DNA from 2 places in the Clostridium sp. SHJSY1 genome. Region 1 is predicted to be linked to the other one. Evidence: predicted binding sites of a transcription regulator. Region 1 holds the regulator's gene; the other holds the start of a gene.
What was found. Region 1 encodes CtsR, which represses protease genes until heat stress. Its sites were predicted from a motif close to AAGGTCAANNAAGGTCAAAT; they were not measured.

Region 1 (16,681 bases):
AGTTTTGTGAAGGCTGTACTTAAGGTGCATAATATAAATAATCAAAGTGATGTTTCTAAAATTCAAAGAGCAATAACTTCAAATGAAGGAATCATTGCATGTGAGATATCTATTCAAAAGAAAGAAATACAAATCATATATAATGATACATGGTTAAATATAGATAAGGTGATAGAATGTATTGAAAATTTAGGATATATGATATTGTAGTATTAATTTATTTTTTATAAAATGACTTTTAAAAGATTATGAAACATGATAAAATAATTGTGGTGTAATAACCATAATTATTTAGGAGGTGTTTTTAATGGCATTCGCAATTAATGACTCTTGTGTAAGCTGTGGTGCTTGTGCTTCAGAATGTCCAGTTAATGCTATAACTCAAGGAGATACTCAATTCGTTATCGATGCAGATACTTGTATTGATTGTGGAAACTGTGCAAATGTTTGTCCAGTAGGAGCTCCAGAACAAGCATAATCTGGTGAAATAAAAGGTCGTCGTTTAGACGACCTTTTTTTATTGGGTATTTAATTTACTTTCTTTTAAAATTATTGTTATAGGAAATGAATTTGAGTCTAATGAGGAAGTATCAAATGAATATTCATCAATTTTTAGTATAGACTTCATTGAGATAATAAAGTTTTTACAACTATCTATATAAATTAAGGAATTAGGAGTTCTATAATACATAGGAATGATAATTTTAGGATTAAGTTTATTAATTAATTTAGTTGCTTTAACAAAGTTGAGAGTAAAATTACCCCCAATAGGAATAAAAAGAATGTCAATCTGTCCTAGAGAATGTAGAGTGTTATCAGAAAGTTCGTGTCCTAAATATCCTAGATTACAAATCTTTAAATCATCAAACATATATTTATATATAATATTAGGGCCTCTTTTTTGTCCTTTAATATCATCTTGAAATGAAGGTATTCCAAGAATATTGGAAAAGTTAAAGGTATATGAAGTTGCTCTATTTACCAATTGAATTTTTTTTTCATTAATTATATCATTGAGAGAATCAGAACAAAAATGGCTCAAAGTAATTACATTTGGATGTAAGTCTAATAAATTTTCTATTGGAATTGTAGTAGGTGGGTCTGTAATAATTCTCCTTCCAAGAGAATCTTGTAGTAAAAATGAACATTCACCAAACCATTTTATTAACATATAAGCCTCCTAGTATAGATTATATAAGTTATATTTTCCCTAAAGATAATAAATTTAAACATAAAGGTAATAATAAAACTTGAAAAAAATAAGAATTAATATTAATATAAAATCAAAAGGTCAAGGTAAGTCAAAAACAGGAGTTTAAGAAGGTGATATTATGGCAAGACTTTCAGATATAATTGAGAATTTTATAAAAAATATGCTTAACGAGAATGGTGGAGAACAAGTTCAAATTCAAAGAAATGAGTTGGCAGATCAATTTAGTTGTGCTCCATCACAAATTAATTATGTATTAACTACTAGATTTACATATGAGAGAGGATATGTTATAGAAAGTAGACGTGGGGGGGGCGGCTGTATTGTAATAAAGCAATTAAGCTATGATGGCTCAGAAGAGAGAAATAATCTCTTATATGATTTTATAGGAAATTCTATTACAAATAGTAATGCATTATCTTTAATTGAAAGTTTAGTAGAAGCAAATTTAATAACAATAAGAGAATCGGAATTAATGAAAATGGTTATAAATGATAGAACTTTAGCTAATACAGAAAATAGAAATAAAGTAAGAGCAGATATTTTGAAGTCTATGCTTATAGTTATCTTATCTTAAGGGGGAATGAGAAGTGCTATGTGAAAGATGTAATAAAGAAGAAGCAAAGATTCATTTAATTAAACTTATTAATGGACAAAAGACAGAAACATGGTTGTGTGAAAAATGCGCGAAAGAATTGTCAGACATACCTCTAAAGGCGTCTATTAGTGATGGAAATGGATTACCATTTCAAAATATTATAAGTGGATTTTTTGAAACATTAGATAAAAAGAAAAAAATTGAAATAGTATGTAAAAATTGTGGGTTAACCTATTCGCAATTTAAGAAGAGCGGGCAATTAGGCTGTAGTAAATGCTATGAAAGTTTTGAAGATTTTTTAATACCAAGAATAAAAAGAATTCAAGGAGATTTAGAACACATAGGAAAAATTCCTGTTAGAAAAGGAACTGAAGTTATCCAAAGGAAAAGAATTAAAAAGTTAAAGGAAGAATTGCAAAGGGCAGTTATAAAAGAAGAATATGAAAGAGCTGCTACTTTAAGAGATGAGATTAAGTCATTAGAATCCTTAAGGGGGGAAAATGAAAGTGATAAAAAATTGGATAAATAGTGAGGCAGCAGCTCAAGAAGTAGTAATAAGTAGTAAAGTTTGTATTGCCAGAAATTTTTATGAATCTTTATTTACAGATAAGATGAAAATAGAAGAGGCTAGAAATAATGTTGATAAGATATTTGAGATATTATCGAAAAGAATGGAAGATGAAGAATTTGTACTTATAAAGTTTTGGGAACATGATATTGATTGTTTAAAAGTATATCTAGAAAAGTATTTAATAAGTGAGGCATTAATAAAAAGAAGAGATAGAAGTGCAGTCATTATTAATAAAAATGAAACTTTATCAGTAATGATAAATGAAGAGGATAATTTAAGAATACAATGTATAGTAGATGGATTAGATTTAAAAAATGCATATAACTATGTAAATAAGATAGATGACTGTATTGAAGAAGTAATGCCATATGCTTTTGATGAAAATTTAGGATATTTAACTTCTTCTCCAATTAATGTTGGAACTGGGCTTAAAGCATCAGTAATGATACATTTACCTGCCTTAACAATAAGTGAAGAAATACCTAATATAACTAATGGACTTAATAAAGTTGGTATTAATATTGAGGGATTGTACTTAGAAAGTTCTAAGGCTTGGGGAAATATATATGAAATATATAACCAAATTACTTTAGGAATTAAAGAGTTAGAGATAATCAGTAATTTAGAAGGCATTGTTAATAATATAATAAACCAAGAAAAGAAGTTTAGAGAACTTGTAGATGATGAATATAAATATGAACTTGAAGATAAAATATTTAGATCATATGGGATTATGAAAAATGCTAAACTGATTAAACCCAAGGAAATTCTAGATTTACTATCTTATCTAAGACTAGGGACTGAAATGGGTTTATTAGATATAAGTAAAAAGGTATTAAACAATTTACTTATAGATACTAGAAATTCTGTTATACAAATAAGGTTACCAAAAGGTACAAGAAATGTGGAGCAAGATATTTACAGGGCAAATATAGTAAAAGAGAGATTAATTTGAGGAATATTTTGGAGGTGTATTATGCCATACGGAAAATTTACAGAAAGAGCTCAACTTGTTATATTAGGAGCTCAGAAAGAATCACAAAAATTTAAACATGGATATATAGGTACAGAGCATATACTCCTTGGCCTTATGGAAGAGGGAGGAGATGCTAAAAAGCTTTTAAGTAAATTTGGTATAGAAATAGAGTTAGTTCGTAATTTAATTGAAGATTATTTAGGTTTTGGTGAAGTATTGATGCCAAAAGGGGAATTGTTACTTACTCCAAGAACAAAAAGATTATTTGATGAGAGCTTTATAGAAGCAAAGAATTTGAATCATAAATATGTTAGTCCTGAACACTTATTACTTGCGTTAATAAAAGAGCAAGATGGAGTTGCATATACAATTTTAAGTAAGTTAGATTTGGATTTTAAAGAATTGAAAAAGGAGTTAATGGCACTTCTATCAGAAAAGGAAGTTGATCAAGTAATTGATGGAGAAGAACCAGTAGTAAAGGAAAAAAAGACTCCATTACTTAATCAATATAGCAGAGACTTGACAAAGCTTGCAGAAGAAGGTAATTTAGATCCAGTTATAGGTAGAGATTCAGAAAATCAAAGGGTTTTAGAAATATTATGTAGAAGAATAAAAAATAATCCATGTTTAATTGGAGAACCTGGAGTAGGTAAGACAGCTGTAGTTGAGGGATTAGCGCAAAGAATAGTTGATGGAAATATACCAGAGATACTAAAAAATAAAAGAGTGGTTAGCCTTGATTTAAGTGGAATGATAGCAGGTGCAAAATATAGAGGTGAATTTGAAGAGAGATTAAAAAAGGTCATGGAAGAAATAAGAAATAACAATAATGTTATTGTATTTATTGATGAGATTCATACTATAATTGGGGCAGGGGGAGCAGAAGGTGCTATAGATGCATCAAACATATTAAAGCCAGCTCTAGCAAGGGGAGAAATTCAATGTATAGGAGCTACAACAATAGAGGAATATAGAAAATATATTGAAAAAGATGCTGCTCTTGAGAGAAGATTTCAGCCTGTAAATGTTGGAGAACCAACAAAAGAAGAAACTTTAAAAATTTTAAAAGGACTAAGAGAAAAATATGAAGACCATCATAGAGTTACGATATGTGATGAAGCTTTAAATGTAGCTGTTGACATGGCAGATAAATATATAACAGATAGGTTTATGCCAGATAAAGCAATAGATCTTATGGATGAAGCAGCAGCTAAAGTTCGTATAGAAAATTTATCTGCCCCACCAGACTTAAAAGAAATCGAATTGAGCATAGATGATGTTATAAAGGAAAAAGAAGATGCAATAAGGATTCAAGACTTTGAAAAGGCAGCGGCACTTAGAGATGATGAAAAAAGATTAAAAGAAAAACTTTATAATATAAAAAATGATTGGAATACACAGAATTCAGTCAAAGCTCTGACTGTTACTGGGGAGAATATTGCAAAGGTAGTTGCAAGTTGGACTAAAATTCCAGTTGAGAAGCTTACAGAAAAAGAAAGTGATAAACTTTTAAAATTAGAAGAAATACTTCATCAAAGAGTAATTGGACAAAATGAAGCTGTTAAAGCTGTATCTAGAGCAGTTAGAAGAGCAAGAGTTGGACTTAGAGATGAAAAAAGGCCTATAGGTAGTTTTATATTTTTAGGACCAACAGGAGTTGGAAAAACAGAACTTTGTAAGGCGCTTGCTGAAGCCATGTTTGCAGATGAAAATAATATTATTAGAATTGACATGTCAGAGTATATGGAAAAACACTCTGTATCTAGGTTGATTGGAGCGCCTCCAGGATATGTAGGATATGAAGAGGGAGGACAACTAACTGAAGCAGTTAGAAGAAAGCCATATTCTGTTGTGCTATTAGATGAAATTGAAAAAGCACATTCAGATGTATTTAATATATTATTGCAAATTATGGAAGATGGAAGATTAACAGATGGAAAAGGAAAAGTTGTTAATTTTAAAAATACAATTATTATTATGACATCAAATGTTGGAGCTCATTCGATTAAGAAACAAAAAATGATGGGATTTGCTATTGATACAAATGAGGAAACAGAATATGAAAAGATGAAAGAAAATATAATTGAGGAACTTAAAAGAAGTTTTAGACCAGAATTTTTAAATAGAATAGATGATACTATTGTATTCCATAAGTTAACAAAAGAAGATATGTTATCAATAGTGGATATCATGTTAAATTCTATAAGTAAAAGAATTAAAGAAAATGGTATTAGTTTAGAATTTACTAAGTCTTGTAAGGACTTCTTATTAAAAAAAGGAACTGACTTAGAGAATGGGGCTAGGCCATTAAGAAGAGTTATAACTAAAGAAGTGGAAGATAGATTAAGTGAAGAACTTTTACGTGGAAATGTCAGTATGGGAGATAGTCTTCTAGTATCAGTAGAAGAAGATAAGCTTGCTTTTACTACAATTAAGGAAATATCAGTAGAAGGTGCTGAAGATACAGTGCATAGTTAGAATAATAAATTAAAAGTTGTTACAAATATTTTTTTGTAGCAACTTTTTTATGATAATACATTAATATAAGTGAAATAATAATTATATAAATTAAAGCATATATTATTAAAGAATAATTATTATTGATTAATAAAAATAATGTGATAAAATATAATAAAGGAGTGACATATATGAGTAAGGAAGTTAAAGATATAGATTTGGTGATTTTAGGGGGAGGACCAGCTGGACTAACAGCTGCTATATATGCTGCTAGGGCTAAGGTAAATATGATTCTTTTAGAGAATGCTTTTTTAGGAGGGCAGGTTAGAAATAGTTATCTAATAGAAAATTATCCGGGATTTAAAGAAATAGATGGAGCATCATTAGCAGATAAGATGCAGGAACAAGCAGAACAAGCAGGAGCTTTAATTGATGAGTTTGATCCAATATTAAATCTAGATTTATCTGAAGATAAAAAAATAATAGAAACTGAAAATTATATTTATAATACTAAGTCAGTTATTATAGCAACAGGTGCAACACCTAAAAAGTTACCTATTCCAAGTGAAGAAAAATTTTCAGGAAAGGGAATTCATTATTGTGCTGTTTGTGATGGGGCAATATATTCAGATAAAATTGTAGGGGTTGTAGGTGGTGGAAATGCAGCCTTAGAAGAAGCTGTGTTTTTATCAAAATTTGCAAAGAAAGTTTATATAATAAGAAGGTATGATTATTTTAGAGGTGAGAGATCTGTATTTGATGAAGCTGTAAATAATCCTAAAATAGAAATTTTGTACAATGAAGACCTTGTAGATGTTACAGGTGAAAATTTTGTTAAGAAAGCAATATTAAGAAATACTCTTACAAATGGAGAACGAGAGATAGAAATAGATGCTGTATTTGGATATATTGGAACAGAACCTAAGACTAAGGAAGTAGAAGAATACATTGATTTAACTTCAAATGGATATATTATAACAGATGAAAGTATGAAGACTAATATACCAGGTGTATTTGCAGCTGGTGATGTTAGAGATAAAGTGTATAGACAGATAACTACTGCAGTGGCAGATGGAACTATAGCAGCATTAGAGGTAGAAAAATATATAAAGTAGATTAGGAGAGCATATTATGATAAAAATTTATTCAACATCTTGGTGTCCATGGTGTGTAAAATTAAAGAAATATTTAGATATCAAAGGGGTAAAATTTCAGGAAATAAATGTTGCAGATAAACATGAAGATAGAGAGGAAGTATTTAAAGTCTCAGGACAAAGGTCTGTACCAGTTATGGAGTATAATGGAAAAGTTGTGGTTGGCTTTGATAAAGATAAAATAGATAAAATTTTAGGTTAAGATTGAGGTGAAAAAATGTTTAATAATTTATGTAGCAAAGATAAAATTTATAAAAATTTAATTGGAGGAGATTGGGTAATTGCAGATGATAGTAAGTTGATTGAAATTAATTCACCAGTTGATGGAAGCTTGGTTGGAAAAGTTGGAGCTATGAATACTGGGGAAGTTGATAAAGCTATCAGAGTCGCAAAAGAAGCACAAAGGGCTTGGAAATTGGTTCCGATAAGTGAAAAGGCAAAAGTTCTCCATAAGGTTGCAGATATTTTAGAAGATACAGTAGAAGAGTTAGCTAATATAATGATGCATGAAGTTGCAAAAGATAAAAAAAGTGCTAAGTCAGAAATTATAAGAACTGCAGATTTTATTAGATTTACTGCAGATACAGCTAAAAATATTGCAGGAGAAAGTTTGCCTGCTGAAAGTTTTCCGGGATATAAAAGAGATAAGGTATCTGTAGTAACTAGGGAACCTTTAGGAGTAGTTCTTGCTATATCTCCATTTAACTATCCTCTTAATTTGGCAGCATCTAAAATAGCTCCAGCACTTATGGCTGGGAATACAGTAGTATTAAAACCAGCAACACAAGGGAGTATTACAGCTTTACATTTAGTAAAGATATTTCAAGAGGCAGGTCTTCCAAGTGGAGCGTTAAATTCCATAACAGGTAAAGGAAGTGAAATTGGAGATTATGTTGTAACTCATCCAGAAATAAATTTTATAAACTTTACAGGAAGTACTGAAGTAGGAAAAAGAATTTCTTCTATAACTAATATGGTTCCATTACTTATGGAACTTGGAGGAAAAGATGCTGCAATTGTTTTAGAAGATGCAGATCTTGAATTAACAGCTAAAAATATAGTAGCAGGTGCATTTTCTTATTCAGGACAAAGATGCACAGCAGTTAAGAGAATTTTAGTTATAGATACAATTGCAGATAAGTTAGTTGATATTTTAAAGAGAGATATTAAAAAACTTAAGGTAGGCAACCCTCTTGAAGGTGATGCTGACGTTGTCCCTTTAATTAATGAAAAAGCAGTTGATTTTGTAGAAGGACTTATTAAGGATGCTAGAGAAAAGGGAGCAACTCTTGTGGTTGGTGGGAATAGAGAGGGAAATATAATATATCCTACACTATTTGATAATGTAACAAGAGAAATGAGATTAGCTTGGGAAGAACCATTTGGCCCCGTTTTACCAATAATAAGGGTAAAGGATAAGGATGAAGCAATAGAAATAGCCAATCAGTCAGAATATGGGCTTCAATCAGCTGTTTTTACTAATAACATAAATGAAGCTTTTTATGTTTCAGATAGATTAGAGGTAGGAACTGTTCAAGTGAATAATAAAACAGAAAGAGGGCCTGATCATTTTCCGTTTTTAGGAGTTAAAGCATCAGGATTAGGGACTCAAGGTATTAGGTATTCTATAGAAGCTATGTCAAGACCTAAGGCAGTTGTAATAAATATTAACAATTAAAAAAATAAGACTAGAGCAATAACGGCTCTAGTCTTATTTTTTTATTTATCTAATGCTGTATCAATAGCTGGTTTATCAAAACCAATAATAACAGTCCCATTTATGTCTAAAACAGGTACTCCCATTTGCTTAGATTTTTTTAGCATTTCTTCTCTTGCAGACATATCTTCGCCTACATTATATTCTTCAAATGCTATATTCTTTGATTTTAAATAATTCTTAGCCTTAACACACCAAGGACAGGAATTAGTAGTATATACTTTTATCATATTAAATACCTCCTTAATTACAATTATTATTTAATAATAGATTACTCTTTTTTTTTGACTTTTACAATATATAATATGTATATTAATAACTTTTGACATGTTATTAATAGAATTTTTTTAATGTGAATAAAAATTAATTATATTTTTTTATTATACCTTAGAAATTTAATAATATTTCTATAAATAGTAATATCATTCTTTAGTATTTGTTTGTAATTTAATTTTTATTCTATTTAATGTATATTAACTTATTGAAAGAATATATTGATATTTTAATAATTTATGGTAATATATAAGAAATTTATTTTATTATTTAATAATATTTAAATAAATTGATGTAATAACTATTAATGGTTTCAGAATTTATGTTATTATTAAAGGGAAAATAATGTTATAGTTTTCTTAGTTTTATTAGAGAAGAGGAGTATTAATGGCAAAAATTAAATCAATATTTACATGTCAACAATGTGGATATGAGTCACCAAGATGGCTTGGGAAGTGCCCTTCTTGTAATGCTTGGAATACCTTTGTTGAAGAAGTTAAAGAAAATTTAACAAGTAATAAAGCTAAGGTAACCAAAAAAATTCTTCCAGAGAATATGCCAAAAAGCATTATGGATATCAAATCTGGAAATAAAGAACGATTCAAAACAAATTTAAAAGAATTAGATAGGGTTTTAGGTGGAGGACTAGTAAAAGGATCATTGACTCTTATATCAGGAGATCCTGGTATAGGAAAATCAACATTGCTACTTCAAACTGCCAATAATATAGCAACTAGTTATGGTAAAGTATTATATGTATCAGGTGAGGAATCAGAAGAGCAAATAAAAATTAGAGGAGATAGATTAGGGGCAACATCTAACAACTTATATATAGTATCAGAAACGAATTTGGATACTATAGAAGCATATATAGATGAAGTTAAGCCTATATTTGTAATAATAGATTCTATTCAAACTATATATAAAGAAGGGGTTACATCTGCACCAGGAAGTGTCTCTCAAGTAAAAGAGTGTTCAAATCAGATTATGAGAATAGGAAAGAATAATAATATACCACTTTTTATAGTAGCTCATGTAACTAAGCAAGGAGAATTGGCAGGACCTAGGGTTTTGGAACATATGGTTGATACTGTTTTATATTTTCAAGGTGAAAGAACAGAAGAATTTAGAATACTAAGAACGATGAAGAACCGTTTTGGAACAACAAGTGAAATAGGGGTGTTTGAAATGCAACAAGAGGGACTTGTTGAGATATATGATCCTTCTAAAATGTTCTTAGAAGATACTACCTTTAATCAAGAAGGTTCTGTTGTAATAGGAATTATGGAAGGAACTAGGCCTATATTAGTAGAAATACAAGCATTAGTTACTCAAACTAATGCACCAATGCCAAGGCGAACTGCAGTAGGGATAGATAATCAAAGGTTAAGTTTAATACTTGCAGTTTTAGAGAAAAAATTAAGAGTCCCATTTTATAATCATGATGTTTATGTTAATGTGGTAGGTGGATTAAATATAGAAGGAACAACTGCAGATTTAGGTTTAGCAATAGCTTTATTATCAAGTGCTAAGAACAAGGGTGTCTCTTTGCCAAAGGTAATGATAATTGGAGAAGTAGGGTTGACAGGAGAAATACGACCTATCAATTCTGCTGATAGATTAGTAAATGAAGCTGAAAAAATGGGCTTTGAGTATGCAATTTTACCTTATAGAAATAAAGATAAAATAAAAAATGTAGGAATAAATATAATAGGGGTTAATAACTTAAGAGAAGTAATAGGAAAAGTTTTATAAGTGAGGTGGGTATATGAGGTTAGAAAAAGATTTAGAAATACAAAAGATATTGAAAATAATGTGTCCAGGAACAGCCTTAAGAGAAGGTCTTGAAAATATTTTAAAAGCTAAGACTGGAGGGTTATTGGTTTTAAGTGATAGTGAAGAGATTATGAAAATTGCTGATGGTGGTTTTTTAATAAATTCTGAATATACTGCTGCATATGTTTATGAACTAGCTAAGATGGATGGAGCAATAATTTTAAGTAAAGATTTAAAGAAAATAATCTCTGCGAATATACAGTTGTTACCAGATTCATCTATAGCAACTTTTGAAACAGGAACTAGACATAGAACAGCTCATAGAGTTGCTAAACAAACAGGAGATATTGTAGTAGCTATTTCACAAAGAAGAAACATGATAACTGTTTATAAAGGTGATATTAAGTATGTCTTGAGAGAAAGTAGTGTAATATTAGAGAAAGCAAATCAAGCAATTCAAACACTTGAGAAATATGTTACTGTATTAGAACGATTAGTTAATAACTTGAATTTATTGGAATTTCAAGACTTAACTACATTATTTGATGTTGTAACAGCTATTCAAAGAACAGAGATGGTGTTGAGAATTGTTGAAGAAATAGAAATTTACATATTAGAACTTGGAAATGAAGGTAGATTGATTTCTATGCAATTAAATGAATTAGCCAAAAATATAGAACGAGATGGAATTTTATTAATAAAAGATTACCTAGTAGATGGAATGAAGTCGAATGATGTATATAAAAATATTCAAAAATTGTCTCAAAGTGAATTATTAGATTTAGAAGCTATTGGCAGAGTGATTGGTTATGGGGGAGAGCCTTTGGTTGAAACGCTAATATCTCCAAAAGGATATAGAGTATTAAGTAAGGTTCAAAGAATACCTTCTAATGTAATAGAAAATTTAATTAGAGAATTTAAAGATCTGACAAGTATAATAGAAGCAGAAATAGATGATTTAGATAAAGTAGAAGGAATTGGAGAAGCTAGAGCAAGAACAATACGATCAGGCTTAAAAAGAATAAGTGAACAAGTTTATCTTAACAAGCAATTATAATTCTTTATTAAGGATTGTTATAAAATGAATTAAAGTAATTTTATAACAATCCTTCTTGATTATCTAAATGTAAATTTACCTAAAGTATTAATTTTATCCTGTTCCTTTATTAATATATCATATAAGCTAATGTCCAAATCATTGCAAAGTGAGGTTAAATAAAATAAATTGTTTCCCATCTCTCGTTCAATTACTTCACGACAATTATCACATAACTTACCTTCAACGTGTGTATTTAAACAATCAGATATATATTCTATGGAGTTTTCTTCTAATAAGTGTTGTTTTGCTGCATTAATTTTAATACAACCACAGTTTGTAACAGCTTTAGCAATAGCTCTATTTACTCTTGCACTGGATTCAGTATATTTTGACATTAAGTCCACAATACTTTTGTGTCTAAGTAATGATTCGTTTACTGAATTTTGAAATTCATCAAAAATTATATCCTTCATGAGTATCAACTCCTCTGTATTTTTAAAGATGTGATTGTAGCTATATTACAGTAATAAAAATACTTTACTGAAAATATACGGTTTAAGTTTTATGTCATTACTATATTATAATAAACAAGGATTTGTAAAATTCATAGGGGGTAAAAAATTAAAAAAATCTGAATTTATTAATTATTGATTTGAGACTTAAATTCAGTATGTTATAATAAAATTGGATTAAATATTATGTTAATTGATTTATTGTAAGAAAAATGTCAATAATTATATAGGGAGGTGAAGAAATGTTAAAAAAATTAACAAGAGGGATTTTTTCAATAGCTGGATTAATAACAGGTTATGTAATTGGAGCAGCTATTCTATCTGTTTCTTCAGTACAAAAATTAGGATTTTTTTCAGATTCCTATGGAGGAATTCTATTTTTAATTCTTATTTCTTTGATATTCGGTATTATTCTTTATTTGTTATCTCCAAGAATTTATACAGCTATAGCAGAACTTATTGAATATGTAGAAAAAAATATACAAAAATTGACAATAAGTGAAATACTATATGGAGCTGTAGGTGCATTAATTGCATTAATTATAACTAGTATATTATCTAAACCATTATTATCCATTCATAGAGTTCTTGGGCCATTAGCAGTTATATTGTTAAATATTATAGTGGCGATAATTGGAATGGATATTATGATTAAGAAGAAAAATGATATTAATAATATACTTTTAAATTTAAAGAAAAGTAGCACAACAAAGGAGAAAAAGTCAAAAAATACTGTTAAAGCAATTCCAAAAGTGTTAGATACATCAGTAATAATAGATGGTAGAATATTTGATATATGTGAAACTGGTTTTATAGAAGGGCCATTAGTGATTCCTAATTTTGTTTTGGATGAATTACGACATATTTCGGATTCATCAGATTCATTGAAAAGAACAAGAGGAAGAAGAGGCTTAGATATATTAAACAAGATTCAAAAAGAATTAACTATAGAGACACAAATATGGGAAGGTGATTTTCCAAAGATTGCAGAAGTTGATAGTAAACTTTTGAAACTTGCACAAAATTTAAATGGAAAAGTTATAACAAATGACTATAATTTAAATAAAGTAGCAGAAGTTCAAGGAGTACCAGTACTAAATATAAATGAATTATCAAATGCAATAAAGCCTGTAGTTATACCTGGTGAAGAAATGACCGTTGATGTAGTTAAGGATGGAAAAGAATCAAGTCAAGGAATAGCATATTTAGATGATGGTACAATGATTGTTGTTGAAAATGGTAAGAAGCTTATTGGCGAAAGAATAGATGTAATAGTTACATCAGTTCTTCAAACTGCTGCAGGAAGGATGATTTTTGCTAAACCTAAAGAAAGTTAAAGACAAGGAGAATAAAACAATGGTTTCTGCAATAATTTTAGCAGGTGGAAGAGGAAAACGAATAGGTAAAGATATAAGTAAACAATTTATTCATATAAATGGGAAACCTATTTTATATTATACAATAAAAAGATTTTTAGAGTGTAATCAAATAGATGAGATAGTGCTAGTACTTCCTAAAGATGAAATTGAGTATTGTAAAAAAGAAGTGTTGGATAAGTATTCTTTAAAAGTTAATAATATAGTAGAAGGTGGTAAGGAGAGGCAAGATTCAGTTTATAATGGATTGAAATCGTTAAAAAAAACTGATATTGTGTTGATTCATGATGGCGCAAGGCCTTTTACTTCTAAAGAGATAATTAATAAAGGGATAGAATATGCTATTAAATATGGAGCAGCAGCTTCAGGGGTTATGCCGAAAGATACAATAAAGATTAAAGGAGAAAAATCTTTCGCTAAAGAAACTCTTAATAGGGCGGAGTTAGTATCCGTACAAACTCCTCAAGTTTTTAAATTTGAGATTATAAAGGAATGTCATGAAAAGGTGAAAAAAGATAAAATTATAGTAACCGATGATACTATGGTAGTTGAAAACTATGGATATAAAGTATATCTTTATGATGGAGAATATGAAAATATAAAGATAACAACTCCAGAAGATTTACTATTAGCAGAGTATATATTAAAGCAATATTGACATTGAAATACCAAGAGGATATAATATTAATAAAATTTTTATGAGTAAAAGTTATGAGGAAGAATAGTAAGAATCACCTTTGCAGAGAGAAAGTCCTAGGCTGAAAGATTTTCAATAGATTTTGAACCTGCTTCTGAACTATAGTTAAAAACTATCGGTTTAAAACCGTTAACATTATTTAGAGAACAAATTTAGGTGGTACCGCGAGTAAAATTCGCCCTAATTAATTAGGGTGAATTTTTTTTATTGAAAAATATAATATTTAGAGAGGATGTTCTAATATGAAAATGTCAAAAATGTTAGTGTCAACATTGAGAGAAGTTCCAGCAGAGGCTGAAATAGCAAGTCATAAACTTATGTTAAGAGCTGGCCTTATGAGAAAAATGGCATCAGGAGTATATAATTATATGCCTTTAGGATTGAGGGTGTTGAAGAATATACAAGATATAGTTAGGGAAGAAATGAATAATGCAGGAGCGCAAGAATTTTTGGCATCTGCAATGTTGCCAGCAGAATTGTGGCAAGAATCAGGTAGATGGGATGCATATGGAGCAGAAATGTTCAGATTAAAAGATAGAAATAATAGAGATTTTTGTTTAGGGCCTACACATGAAGAAGTATTTACTGATATTGCTAGAAATGAAATAAAATCATATAAGCAACTACCAGTTAATTTATATCAAATACAAACAAAGTATAGAGATGAAAGAAGACCAAGATTTGGAGTTATGAGAAGCAGAGAATTTGTTATGAAGGATGCTTATAGCTTTGATAAAGATGAAGAAGGATTAGATAAATCATTTAATGATATGCATGATGCATATGTTAAAATATTTAATAGATGTGGTCTTGATGCAAAATGTGTAGAGGCAGATTCTGGTGCTATAGGTGGAGCTAATTCAGCTGAATTTATGGTTAAATCAGAAGTTGGTGAAGATGATGTTGTTTTTTGCAATCATTGTGATTATGCAGCTAACATAGAAAAAGCACCATCTACTCCAGAGGAGGCTGAAAAGGAAGTTTCTAAAGAAGTTAATAAGGTTGAAACTCCAAATACTAGAACTATTGAGGAATTAGTAAAGTTTTTTAATACAACAGAAAAGAAATTTGTAAAAACTTTAATTTTTAATGCTGATGATAAAATAGTAGCAGTTATGGTTAGAGGAGATAGAGAAGTAAATGAAGTAAAGGTTACTAATGCGCTTGGTGGTGTAATAAATCTAAATATGGCTACAGCAGAAGAGGTTTCAGGAGCAACTTCTGCAGCAGTTGGTTTTGCAGGACCAATAGGATTAAAAGTTTCAAGAATACTTGTAGATGAAGAAGTTACTAAGATGTATAATTTTATTGTAGGAGCAAACGAAACTGGGTACCATCTTGAAAATGTTAATTATGAAAGAGATTTTTCAGGTGAAATTGGAGATTATAGAAATATAACAGAAGGAGAAAAGTGTCCTGTATGTGGTAAAGAAGTAACTATTTCAAGAGGAACAGAAGTTGGTCATATATTTAAACTTGGAACTAAGTATTCTGAATCTATGAATGCTAAGTTTATAGATGAAAATGGAAAAGAAAAACCTTTTATAATGGGATGTTATGGAATAGGTATAACAAGAACAATGGCATCTGTTATTGAACAGCACAATGATGAAAACGGAATTATATGGCCATTGTCAATAGCGCCATATCATGTATCAGTAATTCCTGTTAATGTAAAAGATGAAGAGCAAATGAAAGTTGCAGAAAATATATATAATTCGTTAAAAGAATTAGGAATACAAGTAGTAATGGATGATAGAAATGAAAGAGCAGGAGTTAAATTTAAAGATACAGAGCTAATAGGAATTCCAATGAGAGTGACAGTGGGTAAGAAGGTTACTGAAGGAACAGTAGAATTTAGAGTAAGAACATGTCAGGATAATGAAATAATTAATATTGAAGATGTTTGTGAAAGAGTTAAAGTAGAATTTGAAAAAAGCAACCTAAAAATAAAATAGTTTAGGAGGGATGTTTAGTGAAAATATATAATACTCTAACCAGAAAAAAAGAAGAATTTAAGACTATAACACCTGGTGAAGTGAAGATGTATGTATGTGGGCCTACTGTATATAACTTTTTTCATATAGGCAATGGTAGAACATTTATCGTATTTGATACCATAAGAAGATATTTTGAATATAGAGGATACAAGGTAGACTTTGTGCAAAATTTTACTGATATAGATGATAAGATGATTAATAAAGCAAATGATGAGAGTACTTCAGTAAAAGAGGTTGGAGATAGGTATATTGATGAATACTACAAGGATGCAGATGCCTTAAATATAGAAAGAGCTACAGTTAATCCAAGAGCTACAGATTATAT
Region 2 (16,681 bases), on a different contig from region 1:
AGATCCAAAAATAACAAAAGATATACTTACATTGTTATCTAAAATTAATAAAGAACTTGGAATTACTATTGTTATAGTTACACATCAAATGGAAGTAGTAAAAGATGTATGTGAGAAAGTAGCATTAATTGAAGGGGGCAAAATTAAAATAGAAGGAAAATCGGATGAGTTGTTCTTAAAACCAGGATTGTCTTTAAAGAAGTTCTTGGGAGAAGAAGAAGATGAAACTCTACCTGAAACAGGTGTAAATATAAAGTTATTCTTCCCAGCTGATTGTTCTGAAAATACAATAATTACAAAGATGGCTAGAGAAATAAATATTGATTTTTCAATAGTTTGGGGCAAACTTGAAAAGTTTAGAAGTAATGTTTTAGGTAGTCTAGTAATTAATGTAGAGAAAAAGGACAAGGATCTAGTTATAGATTATCTAAAAGGTAAAAATATAGAATGGGAGGTAATATAGTATGTGGGAATTAATATGGCCAGCTATATATCAAACGTTAATAATGGTAATACCATCAACTATATTAGCAGTAATAATTGGATTTATACCAGCAATTATATTAGTATTAACAGATGAAAAGGGATTAAAACCGAATAAATTTGTTTATAGTGGGTTAGACTTTATAGTGAATACACTTAGAAGTTTGCCATTCATTATATTAATGGTGGTAATTATACCATTAACTAGATTAATAGTAGGAAAATCATATGGAGAAGTAGCAGCTATAGTGCCATTAACATTAGCATCAGCACCTTTTATAGCAAGAATAATAGAAGCGGCTTTAAAAGAAGTTGATCCTGGAGTTATAGAAGCTGCAAAAGCATTTGGGGCAAGCACAATACAAATAATATTTAAGGTAATGATTAAAGAAGCAGTACCAGCAATTATTTCAGGAATAACACTTTCAGTAATAAGTATTATAGGATATTCGGCTATGGCAGGGACCATTGGGGCAAATGGTCTTGGCGCATTAGCTGTTAGATATGGATATCAAAGATTCCAAACAGATGTAATGATAATTACTGTAATATTACTTATTGTTATTGTTCAAGGGTTACAAAGTTTAGGAAATTATTTATATAACAGATTATCAAAGTAAAGATTTTAAGGGGGATTAATATATGAAAAAGAAGAGTATAATTTCAATAGCATTAGCAGGTGTATTGGCATTAGGTCTTATAGGATGTGGGGGGAAAAAGACAGATGATAAAACAATAACTATTGGAGTATCACCTGTTCCACATAAAGAAATAGTAGAAAAGATTCAACCTATCTTAGAAAAAGAAGGTTATAAATTAGAAATAAAAGAATTTGATGATTATGAATTGCCAAATACAGCAGTACAAGAAGGTGAAATAGATGCAAATTACTTTCAACATATTGCTTATTTAAATACAACAAATAAAGAAAAAAATTATGATTTAACATATACTGCAGAGATTCATATTGAACCTATGGCATTATATTCAACAAAGGTTAAGAGCCTTGATGAAATAAAAGATGGTGCAACTATAGCAATACCTAATGATCCATCAAATGAAGCAAGAGCTTTAAGATTACTCGCAAAATCAGGATTAATAAAAGTTAAAGAGGGAGAACTTATTACAATTTCAGATATTACTGAAAATACAAAGAATATAAAGTTTAAAGAGTTAGAAGCGGCACAACTTCCAAGAACTTTAGATGAATTAGATGGAGCTGTAATTAATGGAAACTATGCACTATCAGCTAAATTAGATGCTACAAAAGATGCAGTGTTCACAGAAGATAAAAATGATGAATCTATAAAAAATTACAGAAATGTATTAGCAGTTAAAAAAGGAAATGAAAATTCAGATAAAATTAAAGCTTTAACAAAGGCTATGACTTCAGATGAAGTTAAAGCATTTATTACTGATAACTATAAGGGTGCTGTAGTTCCAGTATTTTAATAATAAAAAAGATTGATTATAAGTTATATCAATACCTATAGATTGGATGCTTTGAAAATAGTATTTAATCTATAGGTATTATTTATGTCTTAAAAATGGATTAATATATGGAATTCATTTAATTTTACAAGAAATCAAAATAAGGTTAAAATAAATTATAATTAAATGGTAGTGGAGGAAAATAGAAATGAAAATTTCAAAAGTAAAGGCAGAGCTTAAAGGACAAGATATTTTAAGTATAATAAATGAATTTGTTAAAGTTGAAGGACTATCTCTTAGTAAAGTTGATATAGATAATGAGATTAAAATAGAGGGTGCTTTTAAAAAGGGAGTATCATTTGATTTTGAAGGAATACTAACAATAGAAGGTGTAAAGGATGGAAAAGTGTATTGTAAATTTTCAAAGTTTAAGATATTAAAACTTGGCTTATTTAGAATTATGCGAAGTTATGCATTAAAAACTGCCATTAAACATCTTGCTGTAAGTGGTATAGAAAATTATAAGGATATAGTAATTTTAGATATACATAAGATATTAAATCCAGTACCATATGTTGATTTGGATATTTCTGAAGTATATATAAAAAAGAATATGCTTATGGTTGAAGTTGCAGAAGTTAATATATCAATTAAAGGAGGATTAATAAAAGATGAAGAGGTTGAAGAAGTATTGACAGAAGAAGAGGAAGTGCTAGAATTTCCTATAGAGAAAGTAAAAGATGTGTATACTGTTGGAAGAAAAATAATGGAGGACAAGTTACCGGAGAAGGCTAGAATAGCCAGTGATATTGTTTTTATTTTGCCAGATGTATTAGCATTAATTTGCAGATTGTTAAAGGATAATAGAGTTCCAATGAAAACAAAATTAATTATATCAGCATCACTTGGATATGTTGTATTTCCTGTAGATATAATACCAAAAAAGATTCCATTTATAGGAAGTGTTGATGAGTTAGCTGTTGCTTTTTTTGCCTTAAATAAGATTGCAAGTACTGTTCCAACCAAAGTTATAGCTGAAAACTGGGAAGGGAAAAATGAATTGGTTCTAGTTCTTAAAAAAGGGGTAGAATATTTAGTGGGCTTTACTAATGCAAGAAATGTTGATAAATTATATAGTGTAATTAGTGAATTAAGTACATTATAGGAAGGTAAATTTATGGCGAAATATTATTCAGTATATAGAGGGAAATCGGGAGTATCTAAGATTCTTACAAGTTGGGAAGAATGTAAAGAAGAAGTTATAGGATGTAAAGGTGCTATATATAAGAGTTTTAAAACAGAATCAGAAGCAATAGAGTTCTTGTCTTTAAACTCAAAAGGAAAATGTGGAGATATTACTTTAAAGAGTGAAAGTGAAGAAAAATCAATAATTGATGATAGTAATTTAGTTATTTATGTAGATGGAAGTTTTTCTTTAGAAAAAAGTAACTATTCTTATGGATTAGTAGCTATTAAAGATAAAGAAGTAGTTTATGAGGATAATGGGGTGGGTGAAGACCAAGATGCTATAGCTCTTAGAAATGTTGCAGGAGAAGTTTTAGGAGCTTCTAGAGCTGTTGAATATGCTATTTTAAAAGGATATAAAGAGGTCACTATTGTATATGATTATCAAGGAATAGAATGTTGGGCCTTAGGCACTTGGAAGCGAAACAAGGAATTAACAATTGCTTATCATAAGTTAATGCAAGAAAATATGAAAAAAATTAGTATAAAGTTTATTAAAGTTAAAGGGCATAGTGGGGATAAATATAATGATATAGCAGACCAACTTGCAAAGAAAGCTTTGGAAATCATTTCATAGATTAAAAGAACAAAAATTACATAATATAAATATAGAAACCAGTTAGATTAATTAAAAGAAGAGGTGTTTTATTATGGGTAGATATGTAAATGGAATTATTACTGGAGTTGCAGTTGGTGCTGCAGTTGGAATGATGGTATTACCTCAACTAGATAGAAAAACTCAAAAAACTTTTAGAAAAGCTGGAGAAAGAATGTTAAATTATGTTGAGGATTCTCGTGATGGAATGATGAGAATGTTTTAGAAATTAAAAGCAGAGTTAAGGCTCTGCTTTTTTTGCCCAATAATTACCAACAAATGAACTAAAAATTGTTGAAAATATTACATTAAGTTGTTTCCTTTTACAAATTTATGTTATAATTTATATTAATTTAGTTATTTACCTGTATGAAATAATAAAAATTGAAAAAGGAAGAGGATACGATGGACATACTGTCATTAGGAGAAAAAATAAAAAAAAGAAGAAAAGAGTTAGATATGACTCTAAAAGACTTAGCGAAGGATAGAATTACTCCTGGACAAATAAGTTTAGTAGAGTCGGGAAGATCAAATCCATCTATGGATTTATTAGAATATTTATCTGTAAATTTACAGACTTCAGTAGAATATCTTATGGAATCTGAAGAGAGTCAAGCAGAAAAAATTAGTACATATTATTCACAAGTTGCGGAATCTTATATTTTAAGTGGTGATTATGATAGGGGGGAAGCATATATAGAAAAAGCTTTGTTGTATGCTGAAAAATATAACTTAGAATATAGAAAGGCAAAAATATTATCACTGAGAGGGAAGATAAGTACATTTAGAGGCGAGATTTCATTAGCGCAACAATTATTTTTATCTTCAAATGTAATATTTATAAAAAATAATAATTATGAAGAAATAGTAGAAACTTTTTTAAATCTTGGGAAAATAACAATAAATCTAAAATCATACCACTCAGCAAGTAGTTATTTGAAACAAGCAGAGAAAGTATATCTAGATAATGAAGTTGGAAATGATTATATGTTAGGTGAAATATATTACTATATTGCTATAATATATTTCTCAATGGAAGATGAAGAGAATGCTAATAAATATGCTTACATGGCTAAAGAAAAATTAATGCAAATTTATGATAGAGATAAGTATGCAAAATCCTTGCTTCGAATCTCAGAAGAATACAATGCAAGTGGAGATTTAGTTAGTGCAATTAAGTATTCTAATAAATCACTAAAAATATATGAAGAGATAAATAGATTAAAAAACTTATCAATAGTTGAAAATAATTTAGGAAAAATATTTTACAATTTTGAAGATATAGAAGAGTCTTTTAAACATTTTAAAATGGCTAATAAGTTATCACAGAATTATGATAACAATATAGAAATTGAGACAAGCTTAAATATTTGTAAAAATCATATAAAATTAAAAAATATTGATAAATGTGAGGATCTATTAGAAGAAATAAGACTTAAGATAAAAAGCAGTAACAAGGAACAGGTAATAGAATACAACTTAATAAAATATAGAATTTTTACGATAAAAGAAGAGTATGAAAAAGTTGAAAGCATACTACTAGAAAGTTACTATATAGCAAAAGATTCTGGCCTTTTGCAGAAAGCGGGAGAGATTGCTATAATACTTGGAAAGTATTTTATGGATAATAAAAAAGTAGAAGAAGCAACTAAATACTTAGATGAAGGGGTAAATTTATTTAAAGAATTAGGGGTTCTGTAAAATTAAATTTGATAGGTGATTAAAATGGAAATATTGTCTACTGGGGAAAAAATAAAAAGAGCAAGAATATACAAAGGAATAACATTAAAAGATCTTTGTGAAGATAAAATATCGATTTCAAAAATGAGTTGTATAGAAAATGGAAAAGTTAAGGCTGGTAAAGAAATTATACAGTTTATTGCAAATAAAATCGGACTTGATTACGATTACCTTATACAAGATGTTTATGAACAAATAGTAGAAAATCTAGCTGCAATTAAGAATGGTAAAAACAATGGGGAAGAAGAGATTAAGCATAATTTATACTATGCTGTAGAGTATGGGTATTATGAATTAGCCTTTGAACTTGTACATATTTTATTCTCGTATTATTTACATGAACAGAAATATGAAAAGATTCAATTAATAATATCTCAATATTATGATTTATACCAAAAGAATAATAAAGATGAAAATACAATAATATATTTTAGTGATATGGCAAAATACTTACTTCAAAATAAGGAGTATATAGAAGCTATAGCTTATTATGTAAGATTAAGAGAAATAATTAAAATAAAAGAAGCTAAAGAAAAAGAATTATATTCAACAATAACTTATAATGAAGGAATTTGTTATTGTAAATTGCATAATGAAATAGAAGCATATCTTTTATTAAAGGAATCAATTAAATATTTAGAGTATTTACAAGGTGATATAAATAAGGGAAAAGTATGCCAAGCTTATGCTTTAACATGTATAAGATTACGATATGAGGAAGCAGAAGAATATGTAAAAAAAGCTTATGAATATCAAAAAAGTAATCCGATGATAGTAGCTAGTGCTAAGGGGGAATATGGTAAGGCTTATTTTGAAGTTGGAGAAAGTCATAAGGCAGTAGAAGAAATTTTAGAAGGTATAACTATATTTCCAACATACAACAAGGAAAAACATGTACAATTTTTAAATGAATCAATAGAGACTTTATATAAGTATAGTCAATATGATAAAGCTTACGAACTAACAGGACAAGCTTTGGATTTGGCAATTGAAACTGGAAATATAAAGTTAATAGAGAAGGCATATTACTTTAAAGGAAGTATATTGCAAAGTGGTGGAAGTTTTAGAGAAGCTGAAATGTATATGAATTTAGCATTAGATAGTTTATTAAAGTTTGGAACAAAAGAAGAACGTAGAAAAAGATATTTAGATATGGCAAATATGTATTATAAATTAGGTGATATTAAAGATTCTTTAAAATATTTTTCATTGGCAATGACAAAAGAGAGAAACATTTTATAAAATTATAATTTAAATTGGATTAAATAAATTTGATTACAGTGTATTTATTTAATCCAATGTTTTTATTTTATTATAATTAAAATTGCGCCATAACCTTTAAGTTTAGTTATTATATTTAAAACTGAACTTTTTTTAGCGTATTTAAATTCAATTTTAGGAAAAGAAGCTTTTGATAAAATTTCTTTTTCCTCTTTACTTAATCTATCAGGCTTACCCATGGAAACCCAATAGTTATATGATGAACCAAGTTTGTCATTTATTTCGTAGAAAGTCATTCTAGAATCTTTATTTATATTAGTTAGATTCAAGGAAATTTTCTTTTCTATAGATTTTGACATACCAGGTTTATTCACTAATTTATGATTTTCTAAAATACTATCTAAGATTTCGCTATAAGTATATAGAAGTATGTTAAAACCATCAGAAGATTTTGTTACAATATATCCATTATCCATTGCAACAATATTGCCACTTAGTTTACTCATAAGATAATAAGCATAATATGAAGGCTTTCTTATAGCCATATCATTAATAAGTCCTGAAGCACCAATAAATACTTCGTTATTTAAATGAGTTTCTCTTTCTAATACATCAAAAGCTCTTAAATCACTCATATCTTCCAAGGTGAATAATTCCTTGTGGATTATATAAGGCACCATATAAGTTGTATCATAGATAGGATTTAATTGCCTGTTTTGAGTAAATTCATTATCTATTATAGTAAAGTCAAGAGTATTGATAATATAATCTTGCAAATTCAATTTTAGTTCTTCACATAATTTAGAAGAAAGTTGAAATTTTACTTTAGATAAATTAAAAACTTTCACATCAGAAAAATAGGATTTAAAACTTTCTAGCACTTTAATATAATCATCAATAAAAAAATTAGCATTATCAAGAACAATAAGAGGTTTTAATTCTATATAGTCAAGGAATTCTAATACAGTTCTTGCTCTATTCCAATTAAAGAAATCATTGTTTTTAAACACTCCCATATCTTCACTGAAAAAATTCTCAAGCCTTCCATAGTTAAAGTGAAGTTCCTCTTGTAGCTCCTCTAAAATATCTTTATTATCTTCAATAAGAAGATCAAAAGTATCACCTAAAGTAAGAATTTCTCTGAACTTTTCGTTAAATTTTCCTTGAGTTAGGTTCATATCAACATGAATATTCCATAATTTATTTTCGTAATTATATCTTTCATATTCATTAAGATAAGAAGATAAAAGTTCAACGGAATTATCAATTGGATAGTAAGTTATTTTTTTTAGACTTTCATATAATTTTTGGGAAAATCTATTTTTTCTTCTAAACTGAAGAGGTGTACAGTTGTAATAAATTTTAAAATGTTTATTTAAATATCTAGTATGAGAAAAACCTACTTCATCAGATATTTCTGAAATACTCATGTCAGTATCTAAAAGTAATTTTACTGATTCTTCTACTCTAGTTAAATTTAATAAGTCTGTAAAACTGTAACCAGTAGCGTTTTTTATTTCATGTGAAAGATAATGTGGAGTTAAAAACTCCTTTTTAGCAATTTCTTGTAAAGTTATATTGCTATTATAATTATTATAAATATATTTAGAAATTCTATGATATCTTTCTAATTGTTCTTTGTTATCTTTTAAATCTTCTTGTTCATAAAGTAAATAATGAAAGTTATTTATTAAATGATAAAGTAAGTTTATTAAAATATCTTGAATTTCTTCATCATAATTTTCTTGCTTTTGTACAAATTCATAAAGAAGTTCTGCTAGAAAAGTTCTAAATTCATCGTATTCTTCACCTTCTTGAGCGCCAAGATCAGAAGTATTTGTATAAAAATAAACATTTTTTATATCTTTGTAGTATTTTGATAAAAAACTAGGGTCTATATGAAATATTAAAAGTTTATTATCATCAGTAGAACTTATACTATGGGTTTCGTCTACATTTATTATTTCTAATTCATTTTCAAATAGTTCAAAGCTATCTGTATCTATTGATATTTTTACTTTGCCTTTTAGTACATAAATTACTTCGATAGAATTATGCCAATGAATGGGATATTCTTTTATAGAACAGAATGAAATATTAATTGGCATATTAGAGGCAAAGTTTATAAATTCTTTTCTCAAAATTTTCACCTCCTGTTTTATATAGAAATTATAACAATTAATAATTATATTAGAAAGCTAAAATATTCAAAATAAAACTTTGACTTTCTTTGACCTTTGTATTATTATAAAAATATAGAAAATAATACTTACAGTAATAAGGAGGAATAATTCATGAATGTTGAAAAAATGACATTAAGAGTTCAACAATGTTTAAGTGATTCAAATGGGATTGCAGTTAGATTTAATCACCAACAAATTGAAGTGATTCATCTTTTTGCTGCCCTTGTAGAACAAGAAGATGGACTAATACCAAATATTTTTACCAAAATGGGTGTTGATATAAAAAGGTTAAGTTTAGAAATTAATAATAAATTAGGGTCAATGCCTAAAGTTTTAGGAGAGGGAGCAAATTCCTCAGGGGTTTATATAACAAGAAGAGTAGATGAGGTTTTAGTAAAGGCAGAAGATATTTCCAAGAAATTTAAAGATTCTTATATAAGTGTTGAACATTTAATGTTAGCTATTATGGAAGTAGATTCTAAAGGTATGGTTGGAGAAATACTAAATAAGTTTAATGTTCTTAAAAAAGATTTTATGAAAGTATTAGAGGAAGTAAGAGGAAATCAAAAGGTTGAAACTCAAGATCCAGAAGGAACTTATGATGCATTATCAAAGTATGGTAGTAATTTAGTTGAGTTAGCTAAAAAGCATAAGTTAGATCCAGTAATAGGTAGAGATGAAGAAATAAGAAGAACAGTTAGAATACTTTCAAGAAGGACAAAAAATAATCCAGTGCTAATAGGTGAACCTGGGGTCGGTAAAACTGCTATTGTTGAAGGCCTAGCAGAAAGAATAGTAAAAGGTGATGTTCCAGAAGGACTGAAAGATAAAATTATATTTTCGTTAGATATGGGATCTTTAATTGCTGGAGCTAAATATAGAGGAGAATTTGAAGAAAGATTAAAAGCTGTATTAAAAGAAGTCCAAAGAAGTGAAGGCAGGATTATATTATTTATTGATGAGATTCATACTATCGTAGGTGCAGGAAAAACAGATGGTGCAATGGATGCAGGTAATTTAATTAAACCACTACTTGCTAGAGGAGAATTACATTGTATTGGAGCAACTACATTTGATGAGTATAGACAATATATAGAAAAAGATAAAGCTTTAGAAAGAAGATTCCAACCTGTTATAGTAGATGAACCAACAGTAGAGGATACTGTATCTATATTAAGAGGGTTAAAGGAGAAGTTTGAAATACATCATGGAATTAGAATTCATGATAATGCAATAGTAGCTGCAGCTAAGCTTTCTCATAGATATATTCAAGACAGATTTTTGCCAGATAAAGCAATTGATTTAATTGATGAAGCAGGAGCAATGATAAGGTCAGAAATAGATTCATTACCTACTGAATTAGATATTATAAGACGAAAAGTGTTTCAATTAGAAATTGAAAAAGGTGCATTAGAAAAAGAAAATGATGAGGGATCTCAGAAGCGCTTGGAAGCATTATCAAAAGAATTAGCTGAACTTAAAGAAAAAAATGATGAAATGACAGCGAAATACGAAAAAGAAAAAGAGCATATAACTTCTTTAAGAGAATTAAAGACAAAACTTGATGATGCACGTGGTGAAATTGAAAAATATGAAAGAGCATATGATTATAATAAGGTAGCAGAACTTAAATACTCAACTATACCAAGATTAGAAGAAGAAATAGAAAGAAGAGAAAGTGAAGTTAAAGAAAATTATGAAGGAGCTCTTTTGAAAGAAGAAGTAACAGAGGATGAAATTTCAGAAGTTCTATCAAAATGGACTGGAATTCCTGTGTCAAATCTTCTTGAAGGAGAAAGAGAAAAATTATTAAGGCTTGATTCAGAACTTCAAAAAAGAGTAATAGGTCAAAATGAAGCAATAGAAGCTGTATCTAGTGCAATATTAAGAGCAAGAGCTGGATTAAAGGATGAAAATAAGCCAATAGGATCATTTATATTCTTAGGACCAACAGGAGTTGGTAAAACTGAACTAGCAAAAACTTTGGCTAGAACATTATTTGATAGTGAAGATGCTATGATAAGAATTGATATGTCTGAATATATGGAAAAGCATGCTGTGTCAAGACTTGTTGGTGCACCTCCAGGATATATAGGATATGAACAAGGCGGACAATTAACAGAAGCTGTTAGAAGAAAGCCATATAGTGTTCTTTTGTTTGATGAAATTGAAAAAGCCCATGAAGATGTATTTAATATGTTTCTTCAAATTTTAGATGATGGAAGATTAACTGATAATAAAGGAAAAACAGTTGATTTTAAAAATACAATAATTATTATGACTTCAAATATAGGTTCACAATATCTATTGGAAAATGAAAGTGAAGATGAAGTAAGTGAACAAAGTAAAAAATTAGTTATGACTGCTTTAAAAAATAAATTTAAACCAGAATTTCTAAATAGAGTTGATGATACTATAATGTTCAAACCTTTATCAGAAACAGGAATTAAGAAGATTATTGAGATATTCTTAGATGAAGTTAGAGGCAGATTGAAGGATAAAAATATAATATTAGAAATTACAGATGATGCAAAAAATATTTTGGTAAAAGAGGGATATGATGTTGTATATGGTGCTAGACCACTTAAGAGATATATCCAAAATACCCTTGAAAATAGTCTAGCAAGAAAAATTATAAAAGGTGATGTTCATTATGGTTCAAATGTAGTTGTAGATGGAATTGAAGATGAATTAACAATTTCTACAAGGTAAAAATAGCTTGTATCAAAAATATAAAAATGCAGAAAATATATATGAAGAATGACTCGTCAGTAAAAACTCAAAATCAGCTTTCTTATGGGAATTGATTGTGTTAGTGTTAAGGAGGAATTTTTATGAATTATGTAACTGCATTTAATAATTATGTAGTAGTTAATCCTATAGGTGAAATGCAAGGATTCGCTGAGCTTGATGAAGCAGTATCAGCTGTAGATTCTTATGATTTAGAAAATATTTTAAAGCTTTCAGAAAAGCCAAAAAAAAATTCTATGTTTGATATGTATCAAGAACAAGATATGAAAGATGCAGGGGTGATTTTTGGTGTAGATGAAGGTGAATGTCAAATTTATAATATGGATAATCTAATTACAAGCATAAGGAATTCTGATATATTTGAAGATGAAAAAAATGAATTGATTTCAGAGTTGTTAAAAGAAAAAATTAATTTGAATGTATATGATAGAGGAATTGTGCAGCTACTATCTAATGTTGAGGTTGAATGGACATAATAATGAAAGGTCACGGTTTGATCCGTGACCTCTTAATTATTTTATTTCGTTTTCGTATTGTTTAACCATTCTTTTAACCATTTCTCCACCAACACTACCACATTGTTTTGAAGAAAGATTTCCGTTGTACTCAGTGAAAGGAACTCCCATTTCACTTGCAACTTCGTTTTTGAATTTTGATAATCCGTTCTTAGCTTCTGGAACTAATGCTTTGTTGTAATTTTGTGACATTTTAAATTCCTCCTCTAGCGAGCTATTTATTTGCTAAGCATTTCTGCTTTGCACTATTATTGTGTGTAAATGAAAAAAATATAAACTATAATTTAGTAGGTAAAAGAGGAAAAATGTACAAACTATATTATGGATTATTTTCTGTGTCTATATACTTTGAATAATCCAGTTGCTACAGGAATTATAATAAGTATTGAAATAATACACTCTGGAAGACCATTAGTAAGAATTATGGTGCCAAGTGTTCCAGCAACTGCTTCAGGACTCAAGTTTTTTAGTGATGCATATTGATTACGAAATAGTAAAAAAGTTAAACCAAGCACACCAACTGTGTTAGTAATTGTACCAGCAGCAGCAGCAAATCCATAAGCAGCTATTGAGTTATTAAATTTATTCTTTATAAATTTATATATATAATAAGATATAATTCCAATCAATACTCTTGGTATTATAGCAACTATAGGATTCATAAATACTGGTGATAAAAGGGTTGGTGCAGTTATATTTTGGTATATTGAAAATAATCCAAAAACTAATCCAACAGCAGCACCTACAATAGGACCTTCAATAATAGCGCCTATTATTACTGGTATATGCATGATTGTAGCTTTCATGAAAGGAAGTGGTATAAAGCCTATTCCTGTTAATCCCATAAATATGGAGATGCTAGATAACATCCCTATTGTGGCTAATTGTCTAACTTCAAAAAAACTTTTTTTATGATTTTCCATTAAATTTCCTCCGTTCTTATTCTTTTATCTAATAGACATAATTCGGAAACTCTTAAATATAGATTTAAAGTTCAGCTTTGTTAAAATGCTGACAAATATTATTTTATCATTAATTAAAAAATTATCAATTAACATAATTAATAATAGAATTTTCTTAAAATTATAAAGGATTGATTTTCAAGTGAATTTGTTCTTGAAAATCAATCCTTTAATTTATATTATTTAATAATATCTCTTTTATCAGGCATAACTAAAGCACATGCAATATATGCAATAAATCCCCATCCCATACACAAAACCAAAATCCATAAAATTCTTATTAGTGTAACATCAGTATCAAAATATTCTGCTAACCCTGCACATACTCCAAAAACCTTTTGCTCAGATGTATTTTTGTATAATCTTTTTTTTGAATCCATAAATGTTAGTCCCCCCTAAAACTAAAAAACTTAACAATATAATTATAAGCGAGTATTATAAAAAGTATAGCTAATAATTACAATATAATAAAAAATTAAGATGATATTAAGATTAATTATATTTTAGGTATTTTGTGAAAATAGATATATAATGATAGTATAAGATAATTGTGAGAAATAGGAGGGGTGTCATGGGCGATTGGTACAAAGTGGGAGACTATCCTGAAAAATCTTGGAGTATATCAAAAATGAAAGTGCTTCAAAATTGTCTTAGAGAATATTATTACACATACTATGGTTCACATAAAGGCTGGATATATGAATCAGGAGATGAACAAAAAATTTCTTGGAGATTGAAAAAGTTAACTAATATATGGCTTATGTTTGGTGATAAACTTCATGAAATTATAAAATATCAAATTAAAGATAATGAGAATAAAATTAGTGTAGAGCAAATGAAAGTATATATGAGAAATAAGCTTAATTCTGAAGTGAAGGCCAGTATAGAAAAAGTTAAAACTGGAGAATGGGATGAATATCCTAAAGGAGAGATGCTTCAAGAATATTATTATGAAGAAGGGCTTAGAGAAGAGGTTGTAAAAGAAATAAAAGAAAGAATTGAAATATGTACTAGTGCTTTAATAAGTTCTAAGTCCTATAATGATATTAAAAATACAGAAAAAAAGATTTTGGAAGTTGATGAGGGAAAGTTTGATTCTATTTTTGTTTCTGGTATAAAAGTTTATGCACTTATAGATTTGTTGTATATAGATGAAAATGGCAATTACATTATTGTGGATTGGAAAACTGGTAAGATTGGAGAACAAGATAAAGAGCAGTTAATGGTTTATGCAATATATGTTATGGAGAGGTATGGAGTTAATTTAGATAAAATTATAGGAAGAATAGAATATCTACTATCAGGTGAAAATGTTGAGTATATATTTAATATTGATGATATTGAATATATAAAATATAGAATAAGAATGGATTTAAATGTTATTGATGCTTTTTTAGAAGATAAACTTCAAAATAAACCAATAACTAAAGAAAATTTTTTGATGAGTGAAAATTTAAATAAGTGTAGGAAATGTAAATTTAGAAGATTATGCATAAATTAGGAGGAGATTAATATGAGATTAATAGATATTGTTCAGTTAACAAATAATAAATTTTTAAATATGTATAAATTAAAGCTAATAAATAGAAAAGGAACTCCAAAAGATTATTTTGTTGCTAGCAGAAGAGAAAGAAGAAAATTAAGTTGTGTAACTAAAGATCATACTGTTTGTGATGGAGTTATGATAATTCCTATTACTGAAGAAGGGGAAGTAGTAATGCTTAAACAATATAGACCAGCTATATCTGATTATTTGTATGAGCTTCCAGCAGGAATAGTAGATAAAGGTGAAAGTATAGAAGTAGCTGCAAAAAGGGAATTATATGAAGAAACTGGTTTAATAGCAAAAAGTTATGAATTGTATCTTAAGCCAAGTTATACTTCTGTAGGATTATCAGATGAGACTACAGCTATTGTAAAAATGATAGTTGAAGGAGAAATAACAAATGAACATACAGAAGATGATGAAGATATTGAAGTGTTTAAATTAAAAATAAGTGATGCAAAAAAGTTTGTAAAAGAACATAATGTATCTATAAAAGGAGCATTGGTTTTATTAAGTTTAGAATAAATATTAAAAGGTGATGTTCTCTTGATAAAAACACTTGTTTTTGTTGGGAGAACATGATATAATAAAAAAAGAAATTTTTACATAATTATATACTTGGGGTGATAAAATGAAATTTCAAAGTACAAGAGGATTAGAAAAAGGAGTGACATCAGCTGAGGCTATTATTCGAGGTATAGCTAGTGATGGAGGGCTATATGTTCCAGAATCTTTTCCAAACTTGTTTGATGCATTAAAAGAAAATAATCAATTATCATATGAAGAACTAGCCTTTAATATAATAAAGGAATATTTCACTGATATTGATGAAACAGAATTAAGAGATGCAATTAATGATGCATATAAAAATCGTTTTAAGGTTGAGGTAAATAAGGAATTTCTAGAATTGTACCATGGGCCAACTAGTGCGTTTAAGGATGCTGCATTATTATTTCTTCCTCAAATTATGAAAAGAGCAAAGAAGACTTTAACTATAAAAGAAGATATAGTTATACTAGCTGCTACTTCAGGGGATACTGGTAAAGCTGCTCTTGAAGGGTTTAGTGATGTAGATGAATTTAAAGTAGTGGTCTACTATCCTAAAAATGGAGTAAGTGCTATTCAAGAAAGACAAATGGCAACACAAGAAGGAAGTAATGTTAAGGTGTTTGCAATTACAGGTGATTTTGATAACGCACAAACAGGGGTTAAAGAAATATTTGGAGATGAAAAGTTTAAAGAAGAATTAAAGAAAAAGGGCTATCTTTTATCTTCAGCAAACTCAATAAATATAGGGAGACTTGTACCACAAATAGTGTATTATTTCTATGGTTATTTTGAGTTAGTTAACCAAGGCAAAATTGAAATGGGGCAAGAAATAAATGTAGTAGTGCCTACAGGGAATTTTGGTAATATATTAGCATCATATTATGCGAAAAGAATGGGGCTACCAGTACATAAATTTATTTGCGCATCAAATGAAAACAAAGTATTGTCAGATTTCTTTCAAAGTGGAGTATATGATAAGAGAAGAGAACTTATCTTGACAGAATCTCCATCTATGGATATTTTAGTATCTTCCAATTTAGAAAGATTATTATTTGAAGGTAGTGGGCGAGATGGACAAGAAATAAAAAAACTTATGGATTCCTTAATGGGGGAAGGTGTTTATAAAGTTTCTGAAAAAATAAGCAAATTCATGGGGAATTTTTATGGGAATTTTGCAGAAAAAGAAGAAGTTTCAAAAGCAATAAGTAATATTTATAAAAATGAGGGGTATCTAATAGATACACATACTGCGGTAGCAGAAGTAGTTTATAAAAAATATGTGAAGGAAACAGGAGATAATAGACAGTCATTGATTGTATCAACGGCAAGTCCATATAAATTTCCGAGAAGCATTTGTTCTTCACTAGATATTGATATTAGTGGATTAAATGACTTTGAAGTATTAAATAAGTTATTTGAAGAAACAAAGGTAGAAATTCCTGAAAATTTAGTTGGGCTAG

Region 2: a site for CtsR is predicted at 8,934-8,953, ahead of clpB (ATP-dependent chaperone ClpB). Genes of this name have one in related genera too.

The regions. Positions count from the first base shown of each region.
Region 1 is NZ_JANDMF010000030.1:45,255-61,935, reverse strand. It holds gene NNC19_RS14230 (heavy-metal-associated domain-containing protein) at 7-210, shown strand; gene NNC19_RS14225 (4Fe-4S binding protein) at 308-478, shown strand; gene NNC19_RS14220 (MBL fold metallo-hydrolase) at 518-1,171, opposite strand; gene NNC19_RS14215 (CtsR family transcriptional regulator) at 1,332-1,787, shown strand; gene NNC19_RS14210 (UvrB/UvrC motif-containing protein) at 1,801-2,337, shown strand; gene NNC19_RS14205 (protein arginine kinase) at 2,309-3,334, shown strand; gene NNC19_RS14200 (ATP-dependent Clp protease ATP-binding subunit) at 3,356-5,833, shown strand; gene trxB (thioredoxin-disulfide reductase) at 6,004-6,927, shown strand; gene NNC19_RS14190 (glutaredoxin domain-containing protein) at 6,944-7,168, shown strand; gene NNC19_RS14185 (NADP-dependent glyceraldehyde-3-phosphate dehydrogenase) at 7,184-8,644, shown strand; gene NNC19_RS14180 (glutaredoxin family protein) at 8,686-8,913, opposite strand; gene radA (DNA repair protein RadA) at 9,344-10,711, shown strand; gene disA (DNA integrity scanning diadenylate cyclase DisA) at 10,725-11,789, shown strand; gene NNC19_RS14165 (DUF1573 domain-containing protein) at 11,849-12,244, opposite strand; gene NNC19_RS14160 (PIN/TRAM domain-containing protein) at 12,526-13,620, shown strand; gene ispD (2-C-methyl-D-erythritol 4-phosphate cytidylyltransferase) at 13,640-14,317, shown strand; T-box leader at 14,362-14,542, shown strand; gene NNC19_RS14150 (proline--tRNA ligase) at 14,599-16,314, shown strand; gene cysS (cysteine--tRNA ligase) at 16,332-16,681, shown strand, end outside.
Region 2 is NZ_JANDMF010000006.1:40,810-57,490, reverse strand. It holds gene NNC19_RS05295 (methionine ABC transporter ATP-binding protein) at 1-463, shown strand, start outside; gene NNC19_RS05290 (methionine ABC transporter permease) at 465-1,103, shown strand; gene NNC19_RS05285 (MetQ/NlpA family ABC transporter substrate-binding protein) at 1,126-1,935, shown strand; gene NNC19_RS05280 (YkvA family protein) at 2,123-3,079, shown strand; gene NNC19_RS05275 (ribonuclease H family protein) at 3,092-3,736, shown strand; gene NNC19_RS05270 (hypothetical protein) at 3,810-3,980, shown strand; gene NNC19_RS05265 (helix-turn-helix transcriptional regulator) at 4,160-5,455, shown strand; gene NNC19_RS05260 (helix-turn-helix transcriptional regulator) at 5,480-6,736, shown strand; gene NNC19_RS05255 (helix-turn-helix domain-containing protein) at 6,799-8,856, opposite strand; gene clpB (ATP-dependent chaperone ClpB) at 9,010-11,610, shown strand; gene NNC19_RS05245 (hypothetical protein) at 11,733-12,125, shown strand; gene NNC19_RS05240 (alpha/beta-type small acid-soluble spore protein) at 12,162-12,356, opposite strand; gene NNC19_RS05235 (ECF transporter S component) at 12,491-13,087, opposite strand; gene NNC19_RS05230 (PspC domain-containing protein) at 13,306-13,506, opposite strand; gene NNC19_RS05225 (PD-(D/E)XK nuclease family protein) at 13,698-14,627, shown strand; gene NNC19_RS05220 (NUDIX hydrolase) at 14,640-15,197, shown strand; gene thrC (threonine synthase) at 15,304-16,681, shown strand, end outside.